DNA from 3 places in the Tumidithrix helvetica PCC 7403 genome. Region 3 is predicted to be linked to each of the others. Evidence: predicted binding sites of a transcription regulator. Region 3 holds the regulator's gene; each other region holds the start of a gene.

Region 1 (10,704 bases), on a different contig from region 3:
CTTCGCCCGAAGCAACCAAGCAATTGGTCGATCGCAACTATAAAACCGAGCGGAACCTATTAGTTCGATTTTTTGATGACGATATCGATGAAATCCTCGCTTTAGCACAGCAATTAGAACAAAAGTTCCCAACCACAGTCAAGGTGCAAACCTTACCAGGCAACCATCTCACATCTATGGGGGTAAATGTTAACTGGCAAACGGGTTCTAGTTTCACACCCCTTGATGCGATCGGGCAATGGCTAAAGCAAGAGGTACACAAAGATAATCACACCCTAGAACAGGTCATGATTCGCTGGCTATCAAATTGTCTAGAGCCGCTTCGCCTTAATTAAAATTTGCCTCAATTAAAACTAGGATTCCCATTAATGCCATTTAACGAACCCGAATATTCCAATCGATCCAAGGCTCTCTTGCCACCCCATTTCTCGACGATCGCATCATCATACTCATCGGCAATCTCTAAGACAGCTTTGACCGATGACTCTAGCTCTTTGCGATCGCAAGTAGAACCCACAATGGAATGCTCAAACACAATATCGCCATTGGGGTCAATCCCAAAACCACCAAAGATCATGCTGGCATTCTCATCCAATAAAAACCGCATCAGCTCGGGGTTAATCTCTGCGCCTGTCGCCACATAAGAACGGGTGTTAATCACGGCATCATCTTCATTCCAAGGGAAAACTAAGACTTCCACCAGTGCTGAACCCATAAAGATGCCTAACCCAGGTACATCCTGTCTGGCACAAGGGAACTTGCCAAAAATTTCTCGCATCCAAACCGCAATCTTTTCGTAGCAAGCTTCTTGAGCAGGTGTTTGAAATTGCATGGGTTTCTCCTTATTCCCTATGTTGATAGTTACTTACTTAAAATATTTAGGCTTAAAATACTTAGGACTTGAGCAATGGTTACGTCTTTGGGGACAGATAGCGAGAGGATTGAGTCAAGACTTTTCTTTTTACGCTTGAGGAGGAATATGTCTTTCTAAACAAGCTTCTAAGGTCTTGGCATCAAAGAGAATGGGGAGGAAATGAATACTTTTAACCTCTTTGAAGTAAAACAAAATGGGCAACCCCGACCAGAAAATTTGCCATGCTTGCCATTCTTGATAGGGAAACCGACGGATTTGGGTCTCAGACCGATAGATATCCAAATCAGTAGCTGTAAATACTAAACGCAGGGTTGCGGCTTGATACATTAAAAACAAGCCAAATAGGGAAAAAGCAACTGCTACCCAAATTTGTACGAACAATAAGGGTAGGGCAATCAGCACAAACGCAATGGGCAAACCAAAGCTGGGACTAAGTTGGGTGACTCGATCGGGTAAACCTGACAGTAAATCTGAAGTTGTATTTGCAGCAGTCATCGTATTGTTCCGAGGTATTGTTCTGACGTCCGATTCGGTGCGCGAACCTGAAATTCAGGCTGAGTGTATCTCTTGAGGCTTAATTTCACGACTCTAGATTTTGTCAAATCGAAGAAAGTGATACCATAACTGTATCATTGTGTTACTTACTGCGCATTTATGTGTTCTACGAACACTTTAAAGATAGCGAGGGTGCGGTAGCATAACGATGAGGCTTAATCCAATAGCCTTTTATAATTTAGTCAGTATATAGAGCGCAGGGAATCTTTATGAGCATATCAATAGGCGGAACTGGTGCGGCTCGTCAATTACAAGACTTAAGCACTGATTCAGCGACATGGCAAAACTTAAAACAAGTGATTGCTAGTAGCTCAGGGTTTGACAAGTGGCAGCGATCGCGTGGAACCTCTGTCGAATCAACCGAACGGAGCAACGACACCTACCTAGACGAATTGGTAACCAGTTATTTGCGAGAAACACTAGAAACGCTAGCCTACTAAAATTCGCCAAACTACGCTTTAATGTATTAAAAGCTACACTTAATTATTTTAGCGGATTTTGACGAATGAGCGAAATCTTAGATGGTTTCAAAGAGAGACTAAACTCAGATGACTTGGGTGTGAGGATGAAAGCACTGAGTGATAGTCGTAGTTTAGGCGTATCCGACCGCTTTGTCTTAGCAGCGATCGCTAGCGGCGATCGTAACGCTCGCGTGCGTTACGATGCGGTCAGCCAACTGTCTACGATTGGCAATCAAGACTTAGACAGATCGCTGGCGATTTTAAGAGATCGCCTTTTGACCGATCCCGAAAATGATGTACGGGCTGCTGCCGCAGATTCGATTGGCGCATTAAAGCTGACTGCTGCCTTTGACTCTTTAAAGCACGCTTACGAAACGACGAACGACTGGATGATGCAGTTCAGCGTAGTGGCAGCCTTGGGTGAACTTGGCGATCCCAATGGACTTGAGCTTTTAACGACTGCCTTGCAAAACCCTAACGATTTGGTCAAAATTGCGGCGATCGGTGCGCTAGGTGACTTAGGCGATCCAGCGGCGATCGACTTGCTCCTACCTTTTGTGGAAAATACAGACTGGCAGATGCGTCATCGTGTGGCTCAATCTTTGGGGCAATTGGGTGGCGATCGCGCTAAAACGGCACTAGAGAAACTAGCTCAGGATCCCGCCGAGCAAGTCGCAGATTCGGCAAAGCTAACCTTGGCTACGATGCAGTAAAGTTGTGTGGCAGCTTCAAAAAATGAAGATTGCCTTTTATAGGGGAATCGAACCTTTTGATTCCAACCAGTTGACTTGCTTTATTTCGGAATCTTTAACCCGAACGAGCGTTAAGAAACGCTGGGAAATGGGAAGTTGAGGATGCGATAAATTGACCAACCATCAACGGTCAGTAGCATTGTCGTAAACACCAACAAAATGATGTACATCCAAGGCTGAGCCAGAGGACGGATATCTGTGGTGTCAAGCCCCGTTTTAATTTCTACCAATTTGACCAGCTTGGAAAAACCGCCCACACGCATCGGTAACAGGTAGCTTTCGCCAGACTTACTCACAAAATAATAAACCAAGCCGCCTTGTCCCGTCGTGCGTGGCTTTAAGGCTTTTACCTTTGCCCAGGGCAACGACCAACCCTTACGAATAAAGGGGGGAACCCAAATCGGATAGCCGACACGAATACCCTCTTCGTCTAGATCGACGCGATCGCTGACGGCTGCATACACGACCAAAAATCCCAGCGCCAACCCCACGCCTAGCCACTCCACCGATATGGGCGCATGGGCTGCCTGTGCCAAGAAAGTTAGCGGCAAGGTCAAGGCGATGTACAACAGCAAAAGGGTAATCCGAATTAATGCAGAGATATGAAATCTTTTGGGGGTAAAGGCGATCGCAGATTCAGACGAAGCGGACTCTTTAGCAGTTGTAGGTTGTTGATTGGCAGACATAGTTACAAGTCTTTACGTTATCGTTTACTGTACGTTATGGATGGTTAATCTTGGCGAGTTTTGGCTTTTTCAGTTTTGGCAGATTAAACCCGCTTAATTTTAGGGGTAGGCGCGATCGCTAAAAATTCTCTAATTCACCATTAGCTAACGCCTCCAAATATAAACGGGGATAAAGCCCGATAAAAAATCCCATCCAAGCCAAAATTGGTAAGGCTACCAGCAGCGTTACCCAGATTATTTTAAACAAGAGCCAACTACCTAAAATAATGGCACAGCCAGTTAGAACAATTGACCAAGGTTGACACCACCAAGGCTTGTGACTCCACACACTTTCTACTTTTTCCATAATTCAATAATTTCTTCGATAAATTCCTCAGTTTCTCGTTCAAAGATCGATCTTTACATAAAGAACGTAAGAATGAGGATATAACGTTTTACATTGCTATCAGATCGCGATAATAACTTGGAACGCGTAGCACGAGTTATGCTAAAGCTAGTAGCGTAGTTTTATTAACAAGAACGAGAATTTGACTTGAAATCCATGAAATTCAATTCTGACCATGCCTTGACTGGTTCATCAGGAATTTTGACTTTATTCAAGGTCTCCCAAGTTGCCTTGCTCTCTCTGATCGCAACAACTTTAGCCATTATTCCTAGCGATCGCTTGAGCATAGGGAATGCCAAAGCTGAGACAACGCATGCAATTGCCAGTGGAATGCGAACCAATGCTATTCCTTCTTCTCCATCACCAGTGGCGCAAAGTTCTGAATCATGGAATGCTGGCGTGCGATTATTGCGGGTATTTGACGATAGTGGAAGGTTCTTGGGAATTGGAATTCAGCTAGATGTCTTAAATAAACCTGCTACCAAGTATGCCAACGTCGTCTATCAACTTTCCGTTGGACGAGAAGGGCGCTGGGTCGATCTCTACAGCAGTACAGGCGCGAGGTTATTACCGAGACAGGCAGGCGGTCTCACTCCCCCCGTTGAGATTATTTCCATTGACGAAATTGCCAGTCAATTGGGCACTTCGGTAAATGCTTTACCCGAACTTGAGCTTAGAGCCATAACTCTGATCAAATATGACACCAGAGACCTGAGAGAACAGGCGATCGCCCTCGAAGCCATTCAACCTTTTAGAGCGATCGCGCAAGCCAGTATGAGCCAAGTGTCTAATCGCCAAGTCGTAGAAGTGCGTCCGCAAACCTCGACTCAAATACCAGTCAAACCAACTAGACCCTTACCAACCACTGCACCTGTGGTTCCTTCTCGTCCGACTCCCGTTGTCAATCCGCCCAGTTCTTACCCTAACCCCAATGCGAATCCTGGAGATGCTGAGTTGGGAATCCCTAACGACATTTATCCCAACAGTAAAAACTGGCACAAGTGACACTTTCTTAAGAACCACTCAGTTTTTATTGAAGCTGTGGCGATCGGAGCAACAGTTACCACATATAGATTTCAGTTAAATAAATAACTAAAACCCGAAAAGTTATCTAACCAAGGTTGCATTTTCGTATCACTTTCATATAACCTTTGGTGATTGTAATTTTTAGGTATATCTCTTAAAAGTAGAAACATGAAATCTACTAGATAAATTTGAGGATATGTAGTTATGAAATCAAATAAGTTTGTATCTATGTCGCTTGGAACTGTTGCTGCATTGGCTTGTATTTCTGCACCTTTGACTGCAAGTGCCGCAACGCTAACATTTGACGATCTCCCCAACTCTTCGGGTGGTTCACCAATTCCAAATGGATATAATGGGTTTACTTGGAACAATTTTTATGAGGTAAATGGTTTATCAAATATTTATACCCCCCCTAACTCTACTGGTTATCAAGCAGGTGTAGTTTCACCAAACAACGTAATTTTTAACGGGTTTGCTAATCCAGCTTCGCTTTCAAGTGCAACACCTTTTACTTTCAACTCTGCTTACTTCACTGCAGCTTGGAATGACGGCTTGCAGATAGATGTAAAAGGCTTTTTAGGAAGCACTCAGTTGTTCGCAACAACGATCGCTCCCAGCGCAACGGCTCCCACCTTATTTACATTTGACTGGGCTGGTATTGATACTCTAAGCTTTGTTTCCTATGGAGGCACTCAACATCAGGGTTATATTGGTAATGGCACGCATTTTGCCCTTGACAACTTGACGTATAACGAAAAAACTAGAGCCGTTCCAGTTCCTGGTGTCGTGTTTGGGGTAGTTGCTGCAGGTGCATTGTTCAGTCGTCGCCTGCTTAAAGAGCGCTCTGCAAAGGCTGTTGCCTAAGTCAAATCGCAAAATTTTTCCATTCTCGACATCTCTATCTTATGCGATTGCGAAGTTTTGAAATTTATATAGCGCTCCTATTTGATACATGGGAAATTCTTTCTTCTGCATTGAGCGGTAAGGGCAATTCATGAATTGCCCCTACCGCTCAAATCATTGAGGACTGCTATATCTGTCGTTCAAACTTTAATTCCAGTACCCGTCACTTGTGGCGAGTATTTTCATTTATGGATAACTACCTTGCCTAGCAAGGCTTTTAAAAAAGCTAATCGCTAAATGCTAACCGCTATAATTCCTAAAATTGAAGTTGTTATAAAATATAGGTATAGGCTTGCCCCTTCACACACCAATTAAATCTATGAAATCTTTAATTTTAGGCATAACCAGCTTGGCGATCGCGAATATCTTCGCCATCCCAGCTTACGCAGATCTGTCTGTTGGTACGAGTTTCAACAGTGGTAACACTAGAGTGATCATTCAATATGGCACTCCTAATCAATATGGTTCATACGATCGACACTTGTACCATCATTCTCATCCCCGCAATCGTCAGTATCAGAATGTCGTACCGATCTATACTCAACCCAACTCTTCCTATCAAGTACCAAATCCTTATAACCTTCCTACCAGTTCCAATCCCTATAACCTTCCTACCAGTTCCAATCCCTATAATCTTCCAATCATAACAACGCCTGTATCTCCATTTCCTGGGCAGGTTTATATCTATAACAACAATCCTTACTCCTACCACAGGCACTATCGGTACTACTCACATTAGGTTTTTTTTGAGAGATTGGGCTTTCTCGATCTCGCACACTATGGAAACAAGCCAAACAATAAGCTGGCTCTAGTAAATTGCTAGAGCCAGCTTTAACGTTTAAATGCGCGATCCGCTAAGAGCCATTCTCAGGCAATTAGTAATCGAAGTCACCGCCGCCCATGCCGCCACCAGCAGGAGCAGACTCTTTTTCGGGCTTATCGACAACAATACATTCTGTGGTAAGAATCATGCCAGCGATCGATGCAGCATTTTGCAAGGCAGAGCGTGTCACCTTGGCAGGGTCAACAATGCCAGCCTCGAACATATCTTCAAACTGACTGGTCATGGCATTAAAGCCAGTGTTGAATTCTAGTTCTTTCACGCGCTCGGCAATTACTGCGCCATTGTGACCGGCATTTTCAGCAATCCGTTTGACAGGAGCCAAAAGTGCCTTCGAAACAATCAGCGCACCCGTGAGTTCTTCACCAGTCAAGTTGGCTTTTGCCCATGTTTCCAATTCTGGAGCCAAGTGAGCGTAGGTCGTACCACCACCTGGAACGATACCTTCTTCAACCGCAGCTTTGGTTGCATTGATTGCATCTTCCAAACGGAACTTGCGATCCTTCATTTCAGTTTCAGTTGCAGCACCGACTTTAATTACGGCTACACCACCCGATAGTTTTGCCAAGCGTTCTTGGAGCTTCTCCTTATCAAAAGAAGAATCGCTTTCTTCAATTTGACGGCGAATTTGTTCGCAACGAGATTTGACAGCGACTTCATTACCTTCGGCAACAATGGTGGTGCTGTCTTTGGTAACGGTGATCCGACGGGCCCGACCGAGTGAGTCAAGCTTGACTGTATCAAGGCGAAGTCCAGCATCTTCAGTAATCACTTGACCGCCAGTCAAGACGGCGAGATCTTCTAGCATGGCTTTGCGGCGATCGCCAAATCCAGGAGCCTTAATTGCACAGACGTTTAACACGCCGCGCAGACGGTTCACAACCAGGGTAGCAAGTGCTTCCTTTTCAATGTCTTCAGCAATGATCAAGAGCGGGCGACCAGCACGAGCAACTTGCTCTAAAACGGGTACGAGGTCTTGTACCATACCGATTTTCTTATCAGTAATCAAGATGGCAGGATCTTCAAGGGAAGCTTCCATGCGTTCGCTATCGGTAACAAAGTAAGGAGAGATATAGCCCTTATCAAAGCGCATCCCTTCAGTGATTTCTAGTTCAGTCGTCATCGACTTGCCTTCTTCGAGCGAGATCACGCCTTCTTTGCCGACTTTGTCCATGGCTTCGGCGATCATCTTGCCAACCTGCTCGTCGTTACCAGCAGAAATCGTACCTACTTGGGCGATCGCAGTAGAGGACTCTACAGGACGCGCGTGAGCGGCAATCTTTTCTACGAGGAAACTAGATGCCTTGTCAATACCGCGCTTGAGTGCGATCGAATTTGCACCAGCGGCAACGTTACGCATGCCTTCTTTGACAATCGCATGAGCCAAAACGGTTGCCGTGGTGGTTCCGTCGCCAGCAGCATCGTTTGTCTTAGAAGCGGCTTGACGAATTAGCGCCACACCTGTATTTTCAACGTGATCTTCTAATTCAATTTCCTTGGCAATGGTGACCCCATCATTGATGATTTGAGGCGAACCAAATTTCTTTTCTAGAACGACATTTCTGCCTTTAGGTCCAAGGGTGACAGCCACTGCCTCAGCCAAGATATCCATGCCTCGTTCTAGAGCGCGACGTGCATCTTCGTTATAAATGATTCTCTTTGCCATAGTTTTTGTTGGTTGTTAAGTTGTGAGTTATCCGTTGTCCGTTGTCCGTTATCTCAAGACTGTTAGCAGTTAGCTATTAACGGTTAGCTATTTTTTTTAGAGCTAAGCGCCGATCGCTGTTTTATTCCACGATCGCTAAGATATCTTTCTCAGCCAGCAATACATATTCATCGTTGCCGATCTTGATATCAGTACCTGCGTACTTTGAGTAGAGAACCTTATCGCCAACCTTGACATCAAGAGCCTGACGAACGCCTTTGTCGTCAAGTTTGCCAGGACCTACGGCGGAGATTTCTCCTACTTGAGGCTTTTCCTTTGCGGTATCAGGTAAAAAGATACCTCCTGCAGTTTTTTCTTCTTTCGCGCTGATTTTGATGAATACGCGATCGCCTAAAGGCTTTACAGTAGAAATATTTAAAGACGTTGCTGCCATAGTTATCAACCTAATTCGTTAACATTTACATAGCTCTGGGAACCCATGCAATGGCGATCGCTTGAAGATTAACGAGTTGGTAATATTCAAAGCAATCGATGCGGTAGAGGCTTAAGAGCTAAATTAGCACTCTTCACTGCTGAGTGCTAATTTAGCGGAAACTGAATTACATATACGAGTGTGGTTTACCGAACTAGCGCGATACTTGCCCCAAAAAAGCGGTAAATGTCAAAATCATTTTGACTATAATGAGGAACTAGGAGTTGGAAACACAATTTATGATGCCTATTGTTGCTGCCACTCAAGCCCCTGATAAAGCAAGTCAGACGGTTTTGTCCGTTGTTAAAAAGCCTTACCCTAACTATAAAGTCATCGTTCTTGACGATGACTTTAATACGTTTGAGCATGTAGCTAAAAGCTTGCTGAAATATATTCCTGCCATGACTGAGACACTGGCGTGGGAACTAACCAATCAGGTGCATTTCGAAGGATTGGCGATCGTTTGGGTCGGGCCACAAGAACAAGCCGAACTTTATCACGCGCAATTAAAACAGTCCGATCTGACTATGGCTCCACTTGAGCCAGCTTGATTGGCGATCGGCAAACACCTAAGCTTCTGCTGTCTTTTCCCAAGATCTACAACCCTCACAAGGACCAAGGGGATTGACGGCACAACGCATAATTTCCGAACGTGCGTTAAACCGACAGGTGGCATCACCAACCACCCAGCGGCCATCTACTAAGCTATTTTCTGAGGGTTTCTGACTGGGTTGGACGTATAAGACAATGTTAAATAATGCGTAGCGACCATTTCTAAACTGATAGCGGTGGCGGCGCTCTAAAACTGTGTAAGGCTTGCCCTCCAGTTCTAAATAATTTCCGGGTTGGGGCATCCAGTCTAGGTAGATCTTGCCCAAGTAGCGATCGGGATAAATCACCCGAACCTCTGTAGGCAAAGCAGATATTTGCATAGTACAGACTTTAAATATTAAATGATGTAAATCTGGATGAGTTCGGGCTCATAAAAATCCCCTTGTGAATGACAAGGATTGAAGCTAGTTTCACTTCACTACTTGTTGGACTAAGTGCGTTGTAGCAAGAATTACGGTTTACGATGTAGCATATAATTGTAACAATACTTAAACCTAAGAAAGCTAAGCAAATTACTTAGAGAGGAGCAGAATAATGGCGTTTGAACTTCCTGCATTGCCCTATGACATGAATGCGCTTGAGTCATCAGGCATGTCAGCTAAGACATTAGAGTTTCACTATGGCAAGCATCATAAAGCCTATGTAGATAACCTCAATAAACTCGTACAAGACACTGATTTGGCTGGCAAATCTTTAGAAGAGGTCATTACAACTAGCTTTAAAGAAGGCAAGGCTGGCATCTTTAACAATGCTGCGCAGGTTTGGAATCATACCTTTTACTGGAATGGCATCAAGCCCAATGGTGGTGGTACACCTACAGGTGAGCTTGCTGCGCTGATCGATACAAGTTTTGGCAGCTTTGATAAATTCAAAGAAGATTTCAAAAATGCTGGTGCTACCCAATTCGGCAGTGGCTGGGCTTGGTTGGTAAAAGAAGGTGGCACGTTGAAAGTCACTAAAACTCCTAACGCTGAGAACCCTTTAGTTCATGCGGGACAAGTTCCTCTCTTGACTATGGACGTTTGGGAACATGCCTATTATCTAGACTTCCAAAATAGCCGCCCCAACTTTATGCAAAACTTTGTGGATCATCTGATTAATTGGGATGTTGTTGCCCAAAATCTAGCTGCTGCCTAAGTTTGATATCATTACGCTTTAATAACAAAAAAGGGTGAACGAGTTCACCCTTTTTTGTTTGTTCGTAATTCGGCAATCAAACCTAAATTGATGAGAAGATCACCAATCCTAAGACACCAATGAAAATCACAAGGGCATAAAACTGCGCTTTGCCATTTTCAAAGTACTTCAGTCCTTCACCCGTAATTACCGTGACAAAGCCAGCGAGGTTGACAGCACCATCGACAATTTTAGAGTCTACTTCTAAAACCTGACGTGCCAAGCGACGAGAGCCACTCACAAACAAGAATTCATAGAGTTCGTCAATGTACCATTTGTTTTTGGAAAACAGGTA
Region 2 (10,704 bases), on a different contig from region 3:
TTACGCTTACCGATCCTGCGGAATTGGTACAGGTTTTGGCTCGTAGTAAAGCCGAGTCCGTCGTATCGCAATTTGCAGGCAAGCACGCCCTGATTATGGGCTGTGACTCTGTGCTGAGCGTGGATGGTGAGATCTATGGCAAGCCCGAAAATCGAGCCAAGGCGATCGCCATGTGGCAAAAAATGCGCGGCTATAAGGGCGAACTCTATACAGGGCATAGTCTGATTGACGTACAGCGCCAACGCACATTCGTGCGCTATGCTCTCACAACCGTATACTTCGCTGATGCTACGGATTTGGAAATCAGTAGCTACGTCGATACGGGTGAACCCCTTGCCTGCGCGGGTTGCTTTGCCCTAGAGCGATTGGGTGGTTTGCTTGTCGAAAGACTAGAAGGCTGTCACACCAATGTCTTGGGCTTGAGCCTGCCACTTTTGCGACAAATGCTGCGATCGCTGGGCTATAGCCTTCAATTTGAAGCTCAGGAAACGGTAATTCGCTGACACCCTCTATAGACCATCGATCGCTCGTTGCAGTGTTGATAGGGATAAATTGAAACTCGTAATGGCTTGGAGTCGATTGACATCGGCTTGAGTAAGCGCCACTTCGGCATTAATTACTTCTAGTTGCGTTCCCACACCAGCCGTGAGCCTGAGCCTTGCTAGCCGTAAGGCTTCGTTTGCCTGAGTCAGTGCCTTTGTAGCTGTTGTAATCTGTTCTCGGCTTTTTAGTAAAGTGATGTAAGCCTGTTCCACATCAAAGCGAATCTGTCTTGCGGTCTGCTCAAATTGGCTTTCGGCAAGCGCTTGATCGGCTTTAAACTGATCGACTTGGGCTTGCGCTTTACCACCATCGTAGAGACTCCATTGCAAAGTTGCCCCCAGTTGGTAGCCCAGAGCAACCCCTCCTACTTGATTAAAGTTATCGGCAGCATTCACATTTGCGGACAGCGTGACTTGAGGTCCGAGGGTAGCAAGAGCTGCCACAGCGCGGTCGCGAGCAATTTCTCGCTCCAGCTTACGAATATCTAGGTCAGAACGATTGCGCACGGCTAAAATAATCGTATCCTCTAACGTGAGTTTCCAGTCTTGAGCGGGCTCAATTTTATCGGCAGCACTAAGATCGAGTGTGGCAGGATATTCGAGTTGTCTAGACATATCTCGCCGCGCAATCAGTTGACTGGCTCTAGCATTTAATAAATTTTGCTGCGCATTCGCAAGCTGCACCTCTGATTGCAATACATCAAATTTCGTACCCGCGCCAGCCCTTTCGAGTGCTTGCGTATCTTTAAGACTGCGCTGGGCATTCTCAACAGCCTTGAGTTGAATGCGAACATTTTCATCGGTGTTTTGCAACTGGTAGTAGGCAGTAGCAATATTTAAACGAACCGCTTGGGTAGTCCTATTTAATGTAGCTTCACTAACTCTGAGTGAATTTTCGGCAGATCGGATATTGGCATCGACCAGTCCAGAGTTAAAGACGTTGTATTGCACGCCCACCGTACCAGTTATGGGTTGGCTGATCGTGTTAGAAGGTTGAGAAAAAAATGGAGCTGCAATATTGCCTAACCGAGTTTGAGCAGAGTCATTAAAGTTATACTGCAACGAAGCTGAGGCAGTAGGCATTCTTGCCGCCTCTTGTTCTCGCAGTGAGGCTCTGGCACGCTCAACTGCAATACGGGCTTGAATAATATCTCGATTGGTTTTATTTGCCAGTTCGATCGCTTCGGTGAGGGTAATCGGTTTGGTTCGATCCAATTTCACCTGACTGGGAGTGGTTGGCACAACTAGGGTTTGAGCTGGTTCTAAGCCAAGAAATGAGGTATTGGGTGTAGCAGGAAGTTGAGCGGGTTTCGTTTCAGAGCCGCTCGTTGGCGATGACTTGGCAGGTGGGTCGGTGGGTTTTGTCTCTGGTTTTGTCTCAGTGCTACCCGTCGAAGAGGGAGTTTGTGTGACTGGCTCTGTCTTTGCCTGCGTTGAAGTCGCTGGAGCAGGAGTTGTAGGAGTCGCCGTAGGTTTTGCCACTGGCTGAGATTCAGGCGCTTTTAGATCGGACAGCTTTTGCTCTGGCTGTGTTGGCAATTTCCGATCTGAAGTTGCAGGCGTTACCAAAGGTTTGGCTTCAGGCTTAACTTCAGGAGTGACGATCGCTGATGAACTTACTGGTGGTTTGACATTAGTATTGGCATTCGTGTTTTCACGAGTATTTGGGCTGATGGGTTTAGGCGCGATCGCTGTTGGCTGCTTCGCATCAGGCTTAACATCGACTTCTTTAACTTCAGGTTTTACCCCTTCGGTTGGCTTGGTTGTGGTCTTAGCAGGTAAATCAACGGCTGGCTCTTGGGCAACCTTGGTGACAGGCTGGGTCGAAGTCTTAATTTCTCTTAGACTATTCGCTGGTAACGGGCTCACACTAACAGGGGTAGGCTTTGCCACTGGTTCCGATTGCTTTTCAGGCTGTTTCTCGGGAACCTTGGCTGAAATCTTGTCTGTGAGTTTCTCTGGAAGCTTCTCTGGTGTCTTGGTTTGAAGGCTTTGAATGTTGGGGAGAGAGAGAACAGGAGGCTTGGCGATTGTAACTTCTGTTCCAGGCGGTGTGGCACTGCTAGAGGAACTACTAGGACGCGTTTCTAACGTATCTGGCTCTTGGGCTATAAAGTAGCTGGGCTTGCTAGAGAGTTGAATCTCTCTAAGCGGCAACGAAGCCAAGATTGATTCAGTGGGATTTGCGCGCAGTTTATCGGTAGGTAAGGAATTGCGATTGGCAACGGGAACGATCGCACCCGTCGATTTGGCATTACTTCTGTTTTCCTGTTGTAGTTGATTGCCAGAAGTTAGGTTTGTGGAATTGGTTTGAGTCGAGTTATCGGTAATTTGGCTGATGAGTAACCTAAATGTGCTGTCAAGAGACACTTCGGAACGCGAACGATCCTTTGTAGCAAGCCATAGCAACTCCAACACACTTCCAGAAGTGGGTATAGTTTGAGGAACTGAACCTGCAATAGCCGTGCTAACTTGGCCGCTAACTGAAACTTTAGCTGGGGTTCGATTTGGGGTATTTACTTGAGCGTTAGCTGAGAGAGTTGGTGTCAGAATCGCTAAACTGGCACTGAGAGTCATCCAACCGAGAGAAATTTGCATAGCTTAATAGTCTGTCACTCCTCAAACAAATCTGCTACTTGCAGAATCTGCACAAAATATAGCAGTTACTAGTAATTTGTAAATCTCTAATTTTTTAATCTAAAGCTACGAACGATCCAACACCGATAGAGTGATAATACAGCACCTGAGAGCTTTTGATACTCTGCTGAATGGCGTAAAAATATTTCGCACAAGGTTTATAAGTGTGCTTACTAATTCCTGTGATTGTAATATAGCTAGGAAAAATCATAAAATTACAGCATGAAAATCACCACATCAGCGCATCTCCCTCAGTCATGGGTAGGCGATGGACTCGCGATCGCTTTCTTTCAAGCCCCAACACCCGATCCCGAGCGAGATCCTCAGGATAAGAAATCGCTCGAGCTCGCGCCCGAACTCAGTAGTTTAGATGCCGAGGTACTCGCAGGCACGTTACAAGAGTTGATCGCTGAGTCAGCCTTTAAGGGGGCAGCAGGTGAATCTGCTAGTACCAGAGTGGGGGGAAGCAGTCCGATTCGGAAGGTGCTGTTGTTGGGGCTCGGCGACCCCGCTAAAGCAACGACGGATGCTTGGCGCAAAGCCGCAGCTCAGGCGTCAAAATGGGCGAACCAAGCGAAATGTAAGACCCTAGCGCTTTCTTTCCCGCAGTACAATCAAGACCTCGACGTTACCACTCAAGCCCTAAGTGAAGGGATTTTGCTTGCCACCCATCAAGATAAGCGGTTTAAATCCAATTCCAGCAATGGCTCCACAAAACCAAAGCCAGAGCCAACCTTAGAACAGGTGGAGTTGTTAGGAATCCCAGACTCAGCAGCTAGCATAGAAACCGCACAGAAAATTTGCAGTGGCGTCATCTTGGCGCGGGAACTCGTGTCTGCACCTGCCAACTTGGTTACGCCGATTACACTTGCCGATACAGCCCTTGCGATCGCCAACGAATATAGCAGCATCACTGCCGAGATTTTAGAAAAAGAGGAGTGCGAAACCCTAGGCATGGGGTCGTTTCTGGCTGTGGCTCGGGCTTCTGACTTACCGCCCAAGTTTATTCACTTGACCTACAGCAGTGGAACCAATGATGTACCGAAGCGTAAGGTCGCGATCGTGGGCAAAGGGCTGACCTTTGACTCGGGTGGCTTAAATCTGAAAACAGGCGTGGGCAGCAGCATCGAATTAATGAAAACCGATATGGGAGGAGCTGCTGCAACGCTGGGTGCTGCCAAAGCGATCGCCCAACTCCACCCCCCCAACCTAGAAGTGCATTTTATTATTGCTGCCTGTGAAAACATGATCAATGGCAAAGCCATGCGCCCCGGAGACATTCTCACTGCCTCTAATGGCAAGACAATCGAGGTGAATAATACAGATGCCGAAGGTCGCCTCACCCTAGCCGATGCCTTGGTGTTTGCCGATAAATTGGGTGTCGAAGCGATCGTCGATCTTGCTACCCTAACTGGGGCTTGTGTGGTAGCGCTCGGTGATAGCATTGCGGGCATGTGGTCTACCAGTGACGAACTTGCTGCCCAACTTGAGAAAGCCTCTAAAAGTGCAGGGGAGAAGTTCTGGCGGATGCCCCTAGAAGAACCCTATTTTGACCAACTCAAGTCTGTGGTCGCTGACTTTTTGAATACGGGTTCTCGTGCTGGTGGTGCGATTACGGGTGCTTTGTTTTTAAAGCAGTTTGTGGCAAAGACGAGTGCATGGGCGCACTTAGATATTGCGGGACCGGTTTGGACTGGAAAAGATGCTGGGTATAACAATGCTGGCGGGACGGGCTATCCCGTGCGGACTCTAGTGAATTGGCTCCTTAGCCTTTCTTAGAAGATACTTTCTTAGAAGATACAAAGGGCAAAGCCTTCCTGTAGGGATATTTGCATGAAGGGATAACGCTCCTGCGCAAATGCTTTGCCCATAGCTCTAATGTAGGTGATATCTGTGCTCCAGACTTGGTTGGGAACTGTTATTTCTTCCTCCTTTAAAAGATACGGATATTTCCTTACGCTATCCTTGGCTTTGCTGAGATTTGGTTTGGGATAGATTGCTTCTAAACCTATCTTTCTCATCAATCGCCTGACTCGTTTAGGTGCGACAGATTTGGAATTTGGAACCTACCGTAACGTGAATTTGGGATAAGAAAACCTGAAATGCTATACATCCCAAGGCTCCCCCCAGAATACGCTTCCCTTTTGCAAAGGGGATTTCCTATCGGGCAGGGGGAGCGAACCGATGGAAGATCGTTCAAGATTTGGCATCTTCCTGTACTTGATTGAAGCCAACAACGCGATGGATTTCGGTTTCCTTCTGTCGTCCTTTGAGCGCGTAGTTACAGACAAATTCGGTTTTAAATTTGTTGTCAAGGCGTTTGTGCGTGTCTTCACTAATCAGAATGTGATACTCGCCACCATCAACTTCTTTGTTAAAGCTTTCCAAGCGCGAGGCAACATTCACCGTATCTCCCAGAACCGAATACTCTAACCGCTCTTCACTACCCAAGCTCCCTGCAATCACAATGCCAGAGTTGATACCAATCCCCGTCACCACTGGAGGGATACCTTGTTCTACCCAGTCATTACTCATTTTGATCACCTTTTGGGCGATCGCGATCGCCGCCGCCACCGCATTTTGAGCATCGCGATCGCGTTCCACTTCGCTGCCATGGGGAATAGGCACGCCAAACACAGCCATCACAGCATCGCCAATATATTTATCCACCATACCGCCATGGGCTAGGACTTCGTTGGCGATCGCACCGAGATACTCATTTAGCCAGTCGAGGGTTTCTCCCGGTTTTTGCGCCTCTGCAGCACTGCTAAAGTTCCGCATATCGGTAAAGAGAACGGTCACATAGACTTCCTGACCTGTAATCCGTCCTTCTAGCAGAAACTTTTCGCGATTTTCCCAAATAATATTTACGAGTTCCTTAGAGACATGGCGGGAGAAAATCCCCATTAAGACTTTGCGTTCTGATTGCTGAATAGCAAGCTGATAGGCAATTACCAAGACATTCGCCATAATTAGCCCCAAGAATGCAGGAAAGAAGGGTAACCACAATGCTTGTAAAAAGGCAAAGTAGACTGCGCCCGATAGCCCTGCTACCATTACTGTCAAAACACTTAAATTTTTTGCTACATGCAGAACGTAAGTAGCGAGCGTACCTCCTATAAGCGTCCAGAAGACAATCCACAGCGATTCGGCATCATTCGGCAGGGCGCGTAGAAATGGTCTGCCATCTAAACCTGCGCTGAGGAGTTGGCTGACGATATTGGCATGGACTTCTACCCCGTACATCACCTCTTTGCCCGTACTAAAGGGGGTTGGGAAGTTATCTTTTAGACTGACTGCTGTAACTCCCACCAAGACGACGCGATCGCGTAACTGTTCGGGATTGACCTTGCCCTCTAAAACATCTACCGCTGAGATATGCGTAAACGATCTTTCTTTACCTCTGTAGTTGATTAGGGTTTGATACCCTCCGCCATCATCAGAACGGTAAGCACCATAGTTAGTTGTTATGCGGGGAATTATCTGATTCCCAACCGAAAACTCTTTTTTGTCGCGATTGAAATCGATCTTTTTGATCGGCGTGTTTTCTAGATAAATACTCGCGAGTTCGTAGGCAAAAGAACCATAGTCCCCAGCAATACTGGCCCGCCTCACAACAGAGCCCTCATCTGTGGGAATATTTGCAAACCCCGAACTGCTTACCTTGACTAAATCTTCGGGCATATCGACGCCTCTAGAGCCTGCCTTGAGAGAAACAAAGGTAACATTGACAACATTTCCAGCAGCTTTCATCGCGGCAATCAAATTCTGCCGACCTTGCTGCCTCGTACTGGCATCGCCTATGGGGATATCAAAGAATTTGTCAACACCGATCGCTGCGGGTTTTGCTGCCGAAATTTTGGAAATTAGATCGGCAAACATCTGATCAGACCAAGGCCATGCAGCTTTGCGTTGGATATCGTCTTCGCTGATTTCAACGATGACTACTCGTTTATCTGTAGGTTCAGGGGCTCGCGATCGCAGCAGATAGTCATAGGTTTTTAGCTCGATCTGCTCAAAACTACCGATGCCGCGCAGACCCACTACACCCAAAGCCACTGAAAATGTAATCAGAGTACCGACAAGTTGTTGATGGTGACGCTTGCAGAAATTACCTAAACCGCGCAAATGTTTATGTATTTTCATAGTATTTGAACTCGATTGTAGGGGATTCCTCTGAAAGTTACGCTGACATATAAGCGATCGCTAGGACAACGGCTAAATAGCGCAAACCTCGGTAGAAACCGCCAAAATAAAGCGCAAAACAAAAGAGAGTCCTCAGCATCTTTGCCTCTGACTCTCTTGATGAAATGGGGAATTCAAAACAACGAGCTGTTTTAAGAATTCAAGGAAACCTTACTGCCATTTTTTAGAAACGAGTTCTGCCAAATCGACAACCCGTTGGCTGTAACCCCACTCGTTGTCATACCAAGCGATAACTTTAACCATGTTGCCACCCATGACCATGGTTAGCGGAGCGTCCACAATGGAGGAAGCATCAGTACCGCGATAATCAACCGATACCAAGGGCAAGTCGTTATAGTCAAGAATGCCTTTTAAACCACCCTCGGATGCTGCTTTGAGGGCTTCGTTGACCTCTTGAGCGATCGTTGGTTTTGCCGATTCGAACACAAAGTCCACAACCGAAACGTTGGGTGTAGGTACGCGTAGTGCAATCCCGTTTAACTTACCAGCAAGATCGGGCAAAACCAGAGCTACCGCTTTTGCAGCACCTGTGGAGGTTGGCACAATATTGAGGGCAGCAGCTCTAGCACGGCGCAGATCGCGGTGACTCGCATCAAGGAGACGTTGGTCGCCTGTATAACTGTGCGTCGTAGTCATTACACCTTTGACGATGCCAAAGTTTTCGTGCAGTACTTTTGCCACAGGAGCAAGGCAGTTGGTCGTACAGCTAGCATTACTGATGATGTGGTGCTTGCTATGCTCGTATTGTTCGTGGTTGACACCCATGACGAACGTACCATCTTCATTTTTGCCAGGAGCCGTAATTAAAACTTTCTTAGCGCCTGCTTTCACATGCTTAGAAGCACCGACGTGATCGATAAACACACCCGTTGCTTCGATAATTAGATCGATGCCCCAGTCCTTCCAAGGAAGATTTTCTGGATTGCGATCTGAAACAGTCTTAATTTTATGGCCATTGACTGTGATTGAGTCGTCATCAGCACTGATGTCAGCATCAAACCGGCCCAGCATGGAGTCATATCTTAGCAAGTGGGCGTTGGTGCGAGGATCTGAAGTGTCATTGATACCAACGACTTCTAGACCAGTTTCCTTGCGTCCTGCCCAACATCTCAAGAAGTTGCGCCCAATCCGTCCAAATCCATTAATCGCTACCCTAATAGTCACAGCCTATTTGCCCTTTATTAAAATTTTCTAAATTGCTTACTGAAGCTTATGATACCGAAAAATATGCACTAATTTATCGGCTGTTTGTGATGGATTTTCTGAAAGTTAACTATCAAGATGCTCAAGCTCCTGCCCTGTTTACTGAGACGTTACATCAGTCAGGGTTTGCTGTGTTAACCAACCATGCGATCGCTGCCGATACGATCTTTGAAACCTATCAAGAATGGGCGCATTTTTTTAATACACCTGATAAATACCTCTATACATTCGAGCCTAGTGTCCAGTCTGGCTATTTCCCCTTTCGCTCAGAGCAAGCAAAAGGACACGATCGCCCCGATCTCAAAGAGTTTTACCATCTTTATGGCTGGAGCCAGTTGCCCCAAGGCATAAGCGATCGCACTTGGCAGTTATTTCATCGGTTGGTTGAGTTAGCCACAGAATTATTAGGCTGGATCGAAGCGGCTTCACCCCCGATTTTGCAAGGTTCTGAGCAGATTGTTCCCCTACATCAAATGATTGCCGACAGCCAAGCAACCGTCTTGCGGATTTTGCACTATCCCCCTTTAACGGAGGCTCCAGAAGGCTCTGTACGGGCGGCTGCCCATGAGGATATCAATCTAATTACCCTATTGCCTGCGGCGACAGCGACGGGTCTAGAAATCTGCGATCGGCAGGGAAACTGGCAAGCAGTCCCTTGCCATGCAGGCGATCTGGTTGTAAATATTGGCGATATGTTGCAACTAGCCAGTCAGGGCTACTATCCCTCAACCACCCACCGTGTAGTCAATCCTATGGGAGAAGCAGCCTTAAAATCTCGATACTCAATGCCTTTATTTTTGCACCCTCGCTCTGATGTGTTGCTGGCTAAAGGGATTACAGCTAGAGATTACCTACAGCAAAGACTTCGGGAAATAGGGCTGCTTTAACTTAGCGATCTACTGGACGACCAAACGTCAACGTTGCTGAACCAGAAACCGGTGCATTCAAATTATTCGCATTCGGATCGGAGGTCACAGGGATTTGAATCAAGAGCGATTGACCTGGACTGCTAGGTCTGGTCAGTTGTACTACCCCAGTGTATAAATTGCCATTCGCACTATAGCCAGCATTGTAGTTCCAAACCCCGCTTACATTCGTACCGCCAATGCTACCGCTAAGCGTTATGGTTCCAACCTGTGGATTTGAGCTAGGTACTGCATTGCTGATGTTAAACGTAGCACCACCGCCTGAAAATTGTGTTGTCAAAAACTGAGAACTGTTAGGATCGCGATTCAACACAGTGACCGTTCCAGGAGTCTGGAATATGGGTGAGGAGAAAGGATCGTAAAAATTTCTAAAGACCGAATTCTGGATCTTTGTAGTGTCGGCAAAAGCATTTTGGGCTCCGTCTAAAGCAGATTCCAAAAAATCGCCCTCCCCAAAAGTTAGTTTGGATTGTGTTTCAAAAAAAGTTGGTTTGGGGCGAGGTGCAACAGGTTGTGTTGGTGCTGGGTTTGTAGCTGGACTTGTTACGGTTTGGGCTTTTGCCATCTCTACACATGAGAATGTAAAGCCAGTAAAGACCAGAGAAATAAGTATAGAAACTTGCAAGTTAAATTTGGATGATGTCACAGTTTTAGCCTCCTTATAAAACCAACCGTTAAAACCTGAATGTGGTTCGGATTGTGCCTACATAAATTGTATTGTTATTGGCTATATTGCCGGGGTTTGTCACCAGAAAGAAACCTGGGGTAATGGAAATATTGCGATTCACCACATAGCGATAAAACACCTCAAAATGGCTAGAGGTAGCTGTATCAATTAGACCCGTGGTTACACCATATTTATCATAGTTGACCAACTTAGGGGGTTGACCAAACAAGATGGCAAGCAGATCGCCTTCGCGACCAAACAGATCGGCGAATCCCAAGGCAAACATATAGTTAGTACTTGCAGCAAAACCCTGAGTAGAAGGAGCATAGGTTGCGACAAGTCCTCCCCATGTCGAAAAAGTGATTTTAGGCGTTATTTGCCATTGCAAAGTGCCGTTGAGGGCGTAAATATTTGCAGGCTCGTCGATCAACCCAGAGGTGTCGGCGATAAAACTACCCGTAAATGTGTTAAGACGAGCATTCGAAGAATAGCCAGAAACTAGGGTAATGCCCGTTAGCAGATT
Region 3 (10,704 bases):
GGGGCAGAAGTAAAAGCCCTATTAGGCATGAGTGAAACAATTGTCAAGCACAAACCAAAACTTTTGTTTGAATTTTCCCCATCTAGATACAAAGAATCAGAAATTAATCAGTTTGAAGCTTTAGTTAAACTCCTAAAAGACTTCAAATATAAATTCAGCACGTTGACTAGAAACGGAAAATGGGAAAACATCGAATCTCTTCCTAGTCGAGGGGTTTTGACAATATATGCTGAAGTAGATTCAAATAGCTAACACAAGTTTCTACTTAAATAATGTCCACGATCATACTCAGTAAGAAGCTTATTTTTGCATGCTGTTAGGAGCAAGCTAGTACACCGTGGCGGAAATCCATGCGCCATTGAGTAGTGATCGTGTACATAGTGTCTGATGTCTGAAATTTTAAATAGTCGATTTACTTATGCCACGCTGTACTAGTTAATTACAGTGGGGAGATGGTGGCACAAGCCTCTGGAGTGATTTCAGGTACAGCAACCTTCGGAGGGATTATAGGAAGAGTATTAATCGAGTTGCTAAAACATTAATTGAGAAATTGAGATTTAGTCGTTTGACTTTTTGACAGCCTCAATAAAATTCTTTACACGCTCTAGATCTTTGTCTCCAGGCGATCGCTCGACACCGCTCGATACATCTACACCATCGGGCGAAACTTGGGATAAAGCATTCATAATATTTTCAGGTGACAAGCCCCCAGCCAGCCACCAAGGACAGGGAGGGCGAAATGACGCGAGCATTTGCCAGTCAAGGGTTTTACCCGTACCACCCGCCAGTTTGGGATCGTATGCATCCAGTAAGATCGCATCTACGTAGTTACTATAGGCATCGACCCGCGTTAATTCCTGTGGCGATCGAATATTGAGGGCTTTAATCAATTGGCGATCGGGTAACTTCGTTTTAATTTCGCGGCAAAATTCAGGAGATTCGTTACCATGGAGCTGTATACCACTCAATCCTGACTGTCGGACAACTTGGCAAATTTCATCAACGCTTGTATCTACACTTACACCCATGAATACGCCAACCCGATCTACACTAAAAGGCAGTTTGTCGGTAATTAGACGAATTTGCTTAGAATCAATGTAGCGTGGCGATGAGGGTACACAAATAAATCCCAAACAGCTAGCTCCCATCTTGGCGATCGCTAAGCCCTGTTCTAGCTGCGTAATTCCACAAATTTTGACGTACATAATCTTGAGAGTACCCGTGAAAAGCGAAATGCCAAGGAACCTAAATCTAGATCGAACCCCAAATCAAAGCCTAGATCGAAACCTAGTGATTCCCACCAAATCTCCGATCGAATTTCAGGGTCATCCCTCTAGGGTGAATAGACTCACTCGTACATTTAAACAAGTTAGCCTAACTTGCGTCACAGTTCTCGCAATTGTCTGCGGTGCTACGAGTGCATTACCCGCACAGGCTCAATTTTTTGATGGCCCAGTCGATGTGTTACCGCCAATTCAACGGGACGCCCTCCGCAAGGGCATGGTGGTGGTAACAGGCGATCGCGGTCAGTATGTTGCAAGAATTTTGGTCAATGCTTCTGTACCTACCGCCTGGAATGTGCTTACAGACTACGGCAACCTTGCCAACTTTATTCCCAACATGGCTTCTAGTCGCGTACTAGAGAATAATGGCGATCGCAAGGTGGTGGAGCAGGTCGATCAGCGCCAAGTCTTTTTGACCACAATTACCTCTCGCACCAAATTGGCAATTACAGAGGCAAATCAGAAACAGATTGATTTTAGTTTGATCAGTGGCGATCTAGCAGGGCTCACAGGCTCTTGGCTGATCGAACCTGTTTCTGTCGTACCGCGTCAACCCCCAACCCAGGTGCTGATTACCTATACGGTAAACGTTCAACCCAACGACTCCACACCCGCAGATGTTTTTTATCAAATCTTTAAAGCTTCTCTAAGAGAAACCTTAGCTGCGATCGGTGAAGAGATTAGTCGGCGTTAGCACGAATGTCCTTTGCGCTTTTTTTCCTGATCCTTTTGGCGGTTTACTTAGCAGCCATGCTCGGCGCAAATGATGTCGCCAACTCGATGGGAACCTCTGTGGGGTCGGGAACCTTGTCCCTTAGAAAAGCGATCGCTTTAGCGGGGATCGCCGAGTTTACTGGGGCATCTCTTTTTGGGCATCGTGTTACCAATGCGATCGCCACAGGTGTGGTCTCGCCAGAAGTATTTCGTGCTGACCCCAATCAACTACTGTTGGGCATGGGAACAGTCATGTTAGCCTGTGCGATTTGGCTCAACTTTGCTAACTGGAAAGGCTTACCTGTGGCTTCTTCCCATGCCATTATTGGGGCCTTGGTGGGGTTTGGCTGCATAGCCCAAGGAATTCAAGCAATTTACTGGCATCAAATCGGGATTCTGAGTTTGGCTTGGTTGATCACACCCTTAGTTAGTGGCACGATTAGCTTTTTGCTGCTTACCTTTATGCACACTTGGATATCGTCTAGCACCCTATCTGAATGGATACCTTGGCTCAGTGTCGGGACATTGGGGTTAATGGGACTATCTGTGAATCATATCGATCGCGGTTTAGGCGATCGGTTTGCAATGCCCATAGTGGGTTTTGGGCTTGGGGCAATCGCGGTTTCTGGTTTGACCCTCAGGCTATGGCACAAAAGTAAAGAAGGCATGACCCCAGTATTTGGGCAATTGCAAATTTTGAGTGCTGGTTCTGTTGCCTTCGCCCATGGTTCTAATGATGTCGGCAATGCGATCGCACCCTTAGCGGTGGCAGTGGCGATCGTCACAAACGGTACAGCTTTACAGTCTCAAGAATTAACGATTCCCCTATGGCTCCTAGTTTTGGGCGGCATGGGCATTGTGCTGGGATTAAGTATTTTCGGTAGAAAAGTAATTGCTACGGTTGGCTCTGAGATCACCGCGATCGAGCCGCAAAGTGGGTTTGCTGCGGAGCTATCAACCGCAGTTACGGTCTTGCTTGCCTCTAGCCTCAGCCTATCTGTGTCATCAACCCATGCCTTAGTTGGAGCCGTCTTGGGGGTTGGTTTAGCCAAAAGACTCAACACTGGAACCAATGCGATCGATTGGGGCGTAATGAAAAAAGTAGTGATGGCATGGTTAATCACAATTCCTGCTGCGGCGATTTTAGCGGCAGGGTTATTCAAACTGCTATCGATGCTGACAGAATAGGTTATTAGTTGTCAGTTATTTAGTTGTCAGTTGTCAGCGATCGGTTTTCAGTGTTAATCCCAAAATACCGATAGCCGATAACCGATAACCGATAACCTCTCACCCCTTACCTTTTACCTTTTTATGTTTACCTTCGCTTTACCCAAAGGATCGCTACTCAAAGATTCGATTAGCTTACTAAAGTCTGTTGGCTTGGATTTTAGTGCTTTTCTCGATCCGTCCAGTCGCCAGTTACAGATCGCTGACCCCACTGGCTCGGCAAAGGCTTTGCTGGTGAGAGCGCAGGATGTTCCTGTTTACGTTGAATATGGGCAGGCACAAATAGGCATTGTGGGTGAAGATGTCTTACGTGAAAAATTACCTAAGGTTGCTTGTTTAGTCGATTTAGGCTTTGGCAAATGTCGGATGTCGGTCGCTGTCTCAGAGGCTAGCCGATTTACCTCGGCGTTAGAGTTACCACCCCATTGCCGCGTTGCTTCTAAGTCAGTGCGTTGCGCGCGGGAATATTTCCAAAGCTTAGATTTACCCGTAGAAATTATTCCGCTCTATGGCTCGGTGGAACTTGGCCCAATTACGGGTATGGCAGAAGCGATCGTCGATTTAGTCTCGACTGGGCGCACGCTTAAGGAAAATGGTCTGGTGGAAATTGAAGTCCTATTTGAAAGTACAGCCCGACTGATTGCCCATCCACTCAGCTATCGCCTCTATTCTGATGAATTTAATACATTAATCGATAAGGTGCGGTTTGCGATTGGGAGCGAAGCGATCGCAAAATAGATGGAATTAGCCCACCCTAGCCCTCCCCTTTTACCAGCCGCGAAGCGAATTCCCGCAGGGCAGGGGAGGGAATTAAATTTCCGATCTTCCCCCTTACAAATGGGGGATTAAAGGGGGGAAGCCCGACTTATATCTATAGTAGAGATAGAATTCTCAAGCTTATGACAACACTCAAAGGTTTAACTCAGTGGGAATGCTTATTACTCAATCTTGGCTGCTGGCAAGGCTCATTCACGCGATTATCACCTCAAGGTGAGCTTAGAGAAGATATCAAAAGCGAAACGATTCTAGAAGGATTAGACGATCGCAAAACGATTCAGCAAACCATTCGTCAGTTTTATCCCGATCGCACCCAAGAGAAAGTCTTAACCTACTCGTCTTTAGGTCGAAATATATTGCTTTTTGAGAATGGAGCCTTCTCTCAGGGATCGATACAACTAGGTTTTCAATCTGAGTTTGGTGCTGAATTTGGATCGATCGATCGTACCCGTCGCCTGCGGTTGGTACAACTCTTTAACAAAGAAGGGAACCTAGATAGTTTAACCTTGATTCGCGAGCGCTTACCTGAGAGCGATATCCCAGAGCGACCACCACTAAACTTGGAATCTCTACTAGGACATTGGCAGGGAGAAGCGGTTACGATCTATCCTGATTGGCGATCGGAGATTTATCCAACTGCCAGCGCTTGGAGCCAGCAGGATCGACAAGTGAGCATGACCTTAAGGATGGGAAGCGATCCTTCTATTCCTGCAATTACCTCGATCGCCACCATCCATGAGTCCAATCCCAATATCCTCAACTTTGAACCAGGCTCGATGTCAGGTAATCTCTCAATTCAGACGCTATTTCTACCCGATAGCAGTTCCTCTACTTCTCCCACCCACCTTAGACTCGGCCAACCATTTCGCCTCGCGGTTTCTTGGCTCGTGCAACCCGATCTGCACCAACGCATAATTCGCAGCTACAATGCCCAGGGGGAATGGATGGGTCTAACTTTTGTGGCTGAGCAGAGAATTACCTGAAAGTCAGAGTAACGAATCCGTTCTGACATTCCTTAATACCTTGATTTTTCTGGCAAAACAGAAGAATAAATAGGACGCAGAGAATCTGCAAAAGCTTCTGAAGCTTGGATGCTCTCGTCAATAGCTTCTTTGTTGTTATAATAAAATGACATCGCAGTCGCCAATTCAAGCTTGAATTGGCGGCTTATTGCTGATACCAATTTAAATACAGTAATACCATTTTCAAAAAGTAGTGCGACGCATTGTTTTTGAAAGACCGCGCTCCGAGCGGAGCCTAAACACCGATCTGTTGCAAATTTATGTGAAATTGGTATTACCTACTACTGTAATGCTTAACCGAAAGAGGTCATGTGATTCCCGTAGAAGAAAGAATTTCGTGCTTTTAGGCGGGAAGTATTAAAACATCTTAGGTGGAATATATTCTTTAGGAATTTGCCTCTCTAGCCATTTTCGTACCGAAGGAATTTGTGTCGCTGCCAAACCACTGCCTAAGAGGAACATCACACAGACCAATAGGATCAAGAACCCTTGACTGGTCTGCTTAGGCGCTACTTCTCCTAGCTCTGTTTTTTCGTTGTCTATGCTTTCTTCTGCTGTGTTATCTGCATTGGTTGTGGATAGAACTAATGCGGATGCAGGATCGATGGGCTGAGATTTTGCTTTTGCCCCTGCGATCGCAACATTGGTACTAGCGTTCAAGATAGAGGTAGAGGTTTGTAAGACTGTTGCCTGCTCTTCCTCTTCTTTTTTATCTTCTTCAGGATTTGGCTTAGTAAGGCGACAACGCATCAGGGCTAGCGTAATATTGTCATGCCCGTTGAGATGATTTCCTTCTTTAATCAGTTCCTGACAACTGCGATCGAGGGGCTTGTCTTGCGTGAGAATTGGGCGAATATGAGACTCATAAAGCATATTGACGCGATCGAAGTCGCTTAACCCATCGGAGCAGAGTAGCAGCAAGCAATCTTCATCAATGGTGAAACGTTGAACGCGTGGCAAGAGCATATCGGACGTTCGAGTTCCGAGTGCTTGAATCAACGCACCGCCATCAATGCGTTGCGTAGCATAGGAATAAAAGTTGTAGCCGAGGATAGACTCACGGGTGGCAACATCATCATCTAAGCTGACTTGGCGACAGTTTTCGGCATCAATCCAATAAATGCGGCTGTCTCCAACATGGACGATATAGACCTCATGGCGAGTTTTCCCTTGAGGGGCAGGAATCACTGCCATTACCAAGGTCGTGCCCATACGCTGCTGGGCCTGCCGTTGCTGCTGATCGTTGAGTGCAACGATTTGGTTATTCACTACCCGCACAATCGCTTCTAGCTGGGCGATAAATCCCGCAGCAGAGAAAGGTTCTGAATCCGTTTCAACTTGGCGTAATAAAACCTGAAGCTGTTGTTCTAGGGTTTTAATTGCCATCGAGCTTGCCACTTCGCCACCCTCATGGCCGCCTAAGCCGTCACAAATAATGGCGACGCGATCGCGCAGCATCCCATTTTGTTGCGATCTCTTTTGACGTTTGGGGTCGGGGTAGCAAGTATCTTCGTTATGGTCGCGCCTTTGCCCTTTATCGGTAGCGCTAGCAATCCGAACGGTGAGGGGTAAAGTTTGTGAAACTTGCTCAGATAACTGGTCTAGAAATGCGATCGCACTGGTAATGTCGCGATCGCCCCGCCCCAAACCATAGAAAAACTCGGCAAGAGGTTCGGCAATTTCTGGCTGAGCCCGATCTAACCAATGTACCCATAGATCTCCGAGTTGGGTTAACGTAACTGGAGTATCATCAGCTTGCAATTCTAAAAGTCTCAACCAAGCCCCATCTACCCTCAAAAATTCGGGCTTGAGCAGTGTTTTAGTCATGTTTTGCTCGGCAAGGGGCTGCCACAGCTGCAAAACCTGCCAGAGCCAGTTAATTTGACGCAAGGGCGTAGCTTGTCCCCAACTTTCCTCTAGGGTGGGTAAAAGCTTGCCTCTGTTGTCAATCGGCACATCTTCTAATAACAACACTTCTGATACGCCTAGCTCTTCTCCAAATCGCAATAACCCATAGGGACGAGGTAAGTGCATCACTAGCCGAGATAACCTGAGATAAGAAACCACATCGTTGGGAAACTCGTCAGGAATTTCGGGCAGCTTAAAACTTTGCGTGTCAACCACAATTTGAGAATCTATGACACGATAGCGATCGCCTAGCATCGATCCTTGAGGAAATGCTTCCGTATCTATCCCTACCGCCCAGAGATATTGTCGCGGAATTACCGTAGATTGATCCTGCTTATTCATAGGGAAGTATACGATCGTTCAAAATCTCAGAATTATCTCACAGATGGGATCCCAAAACACTTGTCTAACGTGATACTAGAATTCTGGTCTAATCTGAGTATCCTAGTAGAATCAGACTTTATTTTAAACAAAACATAATTTTATTTTTTAGTTTTCACTATATTAACCTCCATTTCGATTCATCCAAAAACCTATGAAGACAAAGCTGAACGCTAGAGAACAAAAAGTTCTGTGGGCGACGATCGACTATTACATCGCAAAAGCTGAACCAGTTGGCTCAAAAGCTTTGTTAGAAGGGTACAACTTTGATATTAGTTCTGCCACGATTCGTAATGTTATGAGTATGCTAGACCGTTCGGGTCTGTTATACCAGCCCCATACCTCCGCAGGCAGAGTCCCCTCTGACTCAGGCTATCGGGTTTATGTAGATGAACTGATTAACCCTTCCAGCGAACTGACGGATAATGCGGCTCAGATGTTGCAGAGCAAAATGGGCTTATCTGGGAATAATAGCCTAGAGCAAATTTTACGGGGTGTGGCGCAAATTTTGGCAACTCTAAGTGGTTGTATTGCCTTGATCACCGCGCCTGATATGCAGACGGTCAAGATTCGTCATTTGCAATTGGTGATGGTCGATACCTGCAAGGTCATGGTGGTCGCTGTCAGTGACGCTTACCATACTGCCTCAGTCATGATGGATTTGCCCTCAGAGACCGATGCCGAGTTGCTAGAAGCAGAACTGCAAATTTTAAATAATTTTCTCAATGCTCACTTGCGAGATAAGCGGTGGTCAGATCTAACTAGTACTTTGCAATGGCACGAACTAGATAGTAAGTTTCAACAGTACGCTACGTTATTGCAACAGTCCTTGCATCAGTTGATGCGAATTTACAACCCTGTCGCTGTCGGACATTTCTTCATCAGTGGCATGACAGAATTGCTACGTCAGCCCGAATTTACCCAACTTAGCCAAATCCAAAGCGTGATCCAACTTTTAGAAGCCGATCAGGCTTCTTTATTGCCCCTAATTTTCGATCGGCCTGAGTCTGCACAGCCAAATAGCGTCACTGTAAAAATTGGCTCTGAAATTTCGCTGGAACCAATCAAGCATTGCACCCTGATTTCTACGACCTATAGCTGCGATCGCACCCCTGTGGGTAGTGTTGGTGTTTTAGGCCCAACCCGCCTCGATTACGAACGCGCGATCGCTTCCGTGCAAGCCGTGGCAACCCATCTCTCAGAGTTAATTGGGCAGTGGTAGAAACTTTATGAACTTATATTAAAATCCTTGCGCTTTAGCGTCAGATTTAATACTCTAAATACAGGCACATTTAGACAAGTGGTTGTGGGCAGTGCCTCCTTCCCAAGCCAGTTGCAGAGCTAACTAAGCAAGTTGTTTCTTATTAGTTTTGTCTCTCTTAGATTTGAGTACATTTACTAATTTTTCCTTGGTGTTTAATTATCGTAGGTGTTACTAGCCCTGTACTGCTATTTGGTTTTTGCTGTCTTGTATCCTGTTAGTTAAAGTTGCGTCTAAGCTCGAAGAGATTTAGGTAACGTGATTGATACAACGGGGCAAGGAGGATAGAAAGCCAAGTTAATTATGAAGTGTCATAGTAGTAGGCAGGTTAGTAAAGTCAGGTAAGGCAATTGCTAGAACACTTTCCCTTTATTGCTCAATAGTTCTAGGGGATTGCTGGGAAAAGTTAGAAATGAAAAGATCGAGAGGCGGGCGACTCAAGTTAATTGAGGAAGAGAAAGTACGGGTTGTAGAGTTAGTAAACTGTAGTAAACCCTAGTAATAATTCAATAGTGATTTATATTTTTGCGTGAGTCTGGTAGCCTTCTATCGGACTCACTGAGTTTTTATAAGGGTTTTTTGTAAAGGCAATTGATTAAGGGCAATTTGTAGCGCGATCTCCCAACCAAAGCCCAAGGGAGCCTATCGTACCGAATCTATGTGTTATCTCGCAATCCCAAACAAGTTTTAATTTATTGGTAGCGCAGGCATCTTGTCTGCATAGGCATAAATCTTCTAAGCAGTGCTGTTGCGATCGCTGAGGCAGCAATCAAAGAATTGTAGTATTTAGAATAGTTTTTTGTAAGTGCAATCTAGCACCACAGAATATAAACATATGTTAAAACGCTTGCATTTCTAAGAAATTGTTTCTATTGTATTCATAGGCACATATAGATAAGTGGTTCTGGGCAGTGCCTCCTCCCCAAGCCAGTCATAGAGCTAATTAAGCAATATCTTTCTAATTAGTTTTACGTCATTTAAGCTCAAGTACATTTACTAATTTCTTCTTGGTTTTTGATTGCCGTAAATGTTACTATCGCTGCGTTACTATTTGGTTTTTCAGCTTCTTATTTTCTGTTGTTTAAAGTTAGGGCTATGCTCATAAGAGCCTAGGTAAACGAGATAGCTACAACGATTTGAGACTGCTTGAAAGCAAACCTAAATATGAAATGTCATAGTAGTAAACAGGTTAGTATCGGCAGGTGAAGCAATTGCTAGGACGTTCCTTTAGAGACTGTTTAGTTCTAGGGAGTTGCTAGGAGTTAGAAATAGAAAGACTTAAAGACAAGCTACTCAAGGTTATTGAGATCGGAAAGGATAGTTCGTTCAATTAGCCACCTCTAGTAAACCCTAGTTAACCTCAAATAGTGATTTATATTTTTGCATGAGTCTGGTAGATCCCTACCGGACTCATTGAGTTTTTATAAAGGGTATTCTTAAGAGCATGAGGCGATCGCTAGATCCGTTGCAATCATAGAGCGATCGCGGTTAGCATAGTTTTAGTACAGGCTCTAGCAGGAGGTAGAAATGCTCGAACTTGAAGCTAAACAACAGACTAAGATTAGTAGTTGGGTTACTGCTACATGGGATGAATTTGCCAAAATCACAGCAGATCCTGCCTATGCAAAAGCTCGGTGCTATTACAACAATGGTCAGATGAGGATTGAGACAATGCCAGTGGGGGCAGATCATGCTAGTGACAATGGAATTATTCACTTTGCGATCGGTCTGTTTTGTACGCTTAGAGGCATTCCCCATAAAGGACTGATCAACTGTAGTTATCGCAAAAATGGTATACGCGAGTTTCAACCAGATATCTCTTACTACTTGAATGAAAACTTACAATCTGCGCCCTTTGGTAGTTCTGTGGTAAATCTCGATCGAACACCAGTTCCCGATCTAGTGATTGAAATTTCACACACAACGTTGGCAGACGATAAAGAAGCGAAGCTTTTGCTTTACCAAGATGTAAGCGTTCCTGAGTATTGGTTAGTCAATGTTGAAAAAATGGAAATTTTAGCTTTTAAGATTGCCGATCGCGATCGCGAGAAAATTACCCAATCTCAAGTTCTGTCAGGTTTAGAAATTTCTATTCTAGAGCAAGCTTTACAACGCAGTCGTCAATCCGATC

What was found. Region 3 encodes HrcA, which represses chaperone genes, less so after heat shock. Its sites were predicted from a motif close to TTAGCACTCNNNNNNNNNGAGTGCTAA; they were not measured.
Region 1: a site for HrcA is predicted at 8,706-8,732, ahead of groES (co-chaperone GroES). Genes of this name have one in related genera too.
Region 2: a site for HrcA is predicted at 3,326-3,352, ahead of ACP2WE_RS13725 (TolC family protein). Genes of this name have one in related genera too.

The regions. Positions count from the first base shown of each region.
Region 1 covers NZ_CBDDRA010000003.1:80,638-91,341, forward strand. Annotated here, with positions in the region: gene ACP2WE_RS04015 (DUF1350 family protein) at 1-335, shown strand, start outside; gene ACP2WE_RS04020 (T3SS (YopN, CesT) and YbjN peptide-binding chaperone 1) at 344-832, opposite strand; gene ACP2WE_RS04025 (DUF3119 family protein) at 962-1,369, opposite strand; gene ACP2WE_RS04030 (hypothetical protein) at 1,639-1,869, shown strand; gene ACP2WE_RS04035 (HEAT repeat domain-containing protein) at 1,935-2,603, shown strand; gene ACP2WE_RS04040 (hypothetical protein) at 2,714-3,328, opposite strand; gene ACP2WE_RS04045 (DUF6737 family protein) at 3,447-3,674, opposite strand; gene ACP2WE_RS04050 (hypothetical protein) at 3,870-4,718, shown strand; gene ACP2WE_RS04055 (PEP-CTERM sorting domain-containing protein) at 4,944-5,603, shown strand; gene ACP2WE_RS04060 (hypothetical protein) at 5,962-6,381, shown strand; gene groL (chaperonin GroEL) at 6,518-8,149, opposite strand; gene groES (co-chaperone GroES) at 8,271-8,582, opposite strand; gene clpS (ATP-dependent Clp protease adapter ClpS) at 8,864-9,172, shown strand; gene ACP2WE_RS04080 (DUF6464 family protein) at 9,191-9,553, opposite strand; gene sodB (superoxide dismutase [Fe]) at 9,768-10,370, shown strand; gene ACP2WE_RS04090 (NAD(P)H-quinone oxidoreductase subunit 5) at 10,453-10,704, opposite strand, start outside.
Region 2 covers NZ_CBDDRA010000013.1:137,526-148,229, forward strand. Annotated here, with positions in the region: gene ACP2WE_RS13720 (nucleoside triphosphate pyrophosphatase) at 1-503, shown strand, start outside; gene ACP2WE_RS13725 (TolC family protein) at 510-3,140, opposite strand; gene ACP2WE_RS13730 (leucyl aminopeptidase) at 3,402-4,958, shown strand; partial or broken gene ACP2WE_RS13735 (IS3 family transposase) at 5,036-5,218, opposite strand; gene ACP2WE_RS13740 (CHASE2 domain-containing protein) at 5,376-7,325, opposite strand; gene ACP2WE_RS13745 (type I glyceraldehyde-3-phosphate dehydrogenase) at 7,536-8,549, opposite strand; gene ACP2WE_RS13750 (isopenicillin N synthase family dioxygenase) at 8,639-9,475, shown strand; gene ACP2WE_RS13755 (hypothetical protein) at 9,477-10,160, opposite strand; gene ACP2WE_RS13760 (iron uptake porin) at 10,189-10,704, opposite strand, start outside.
Region 3 covers NZ_CBDDRA010000023.1:4,777-15,480, reverse strand. Annotated here, with positions in the region: gene ACP2WE_RS19165 (FkbM family methyltransferase) at 1-252, shown strand, start outside; gene ACP2WE_RS19160 (phosphoribosylanthranilate isomerase) at 558-1,205, opposite strand; gene ACP2WE_RS19155 (SRPBCC family protein) at 1,222-1,977, shown strand; gene ACP2WE_RS19150 (inorganic phosphate transporter) at 1,983-3,185, shown strand; gene hisG (ATP phosphoribosyltransferase) at 3,309-3,962, shown strand; gene ACP2WE_RS19140 (DUF3598 family protein) at 4,124-4,984, shown strand; gene ACP2WE_RS19135 (protein phosphatase 2C domain-containing protein) at 5,381-7,273, opposite strand; gene hrcA (heat-inducible transcriptional repressor HrcA) at 7,467-8,534, shown strand; gene ACP2WE_RS19125 (Uma2 family endonuclease) at 10,101-10,704, shown strand, end outside.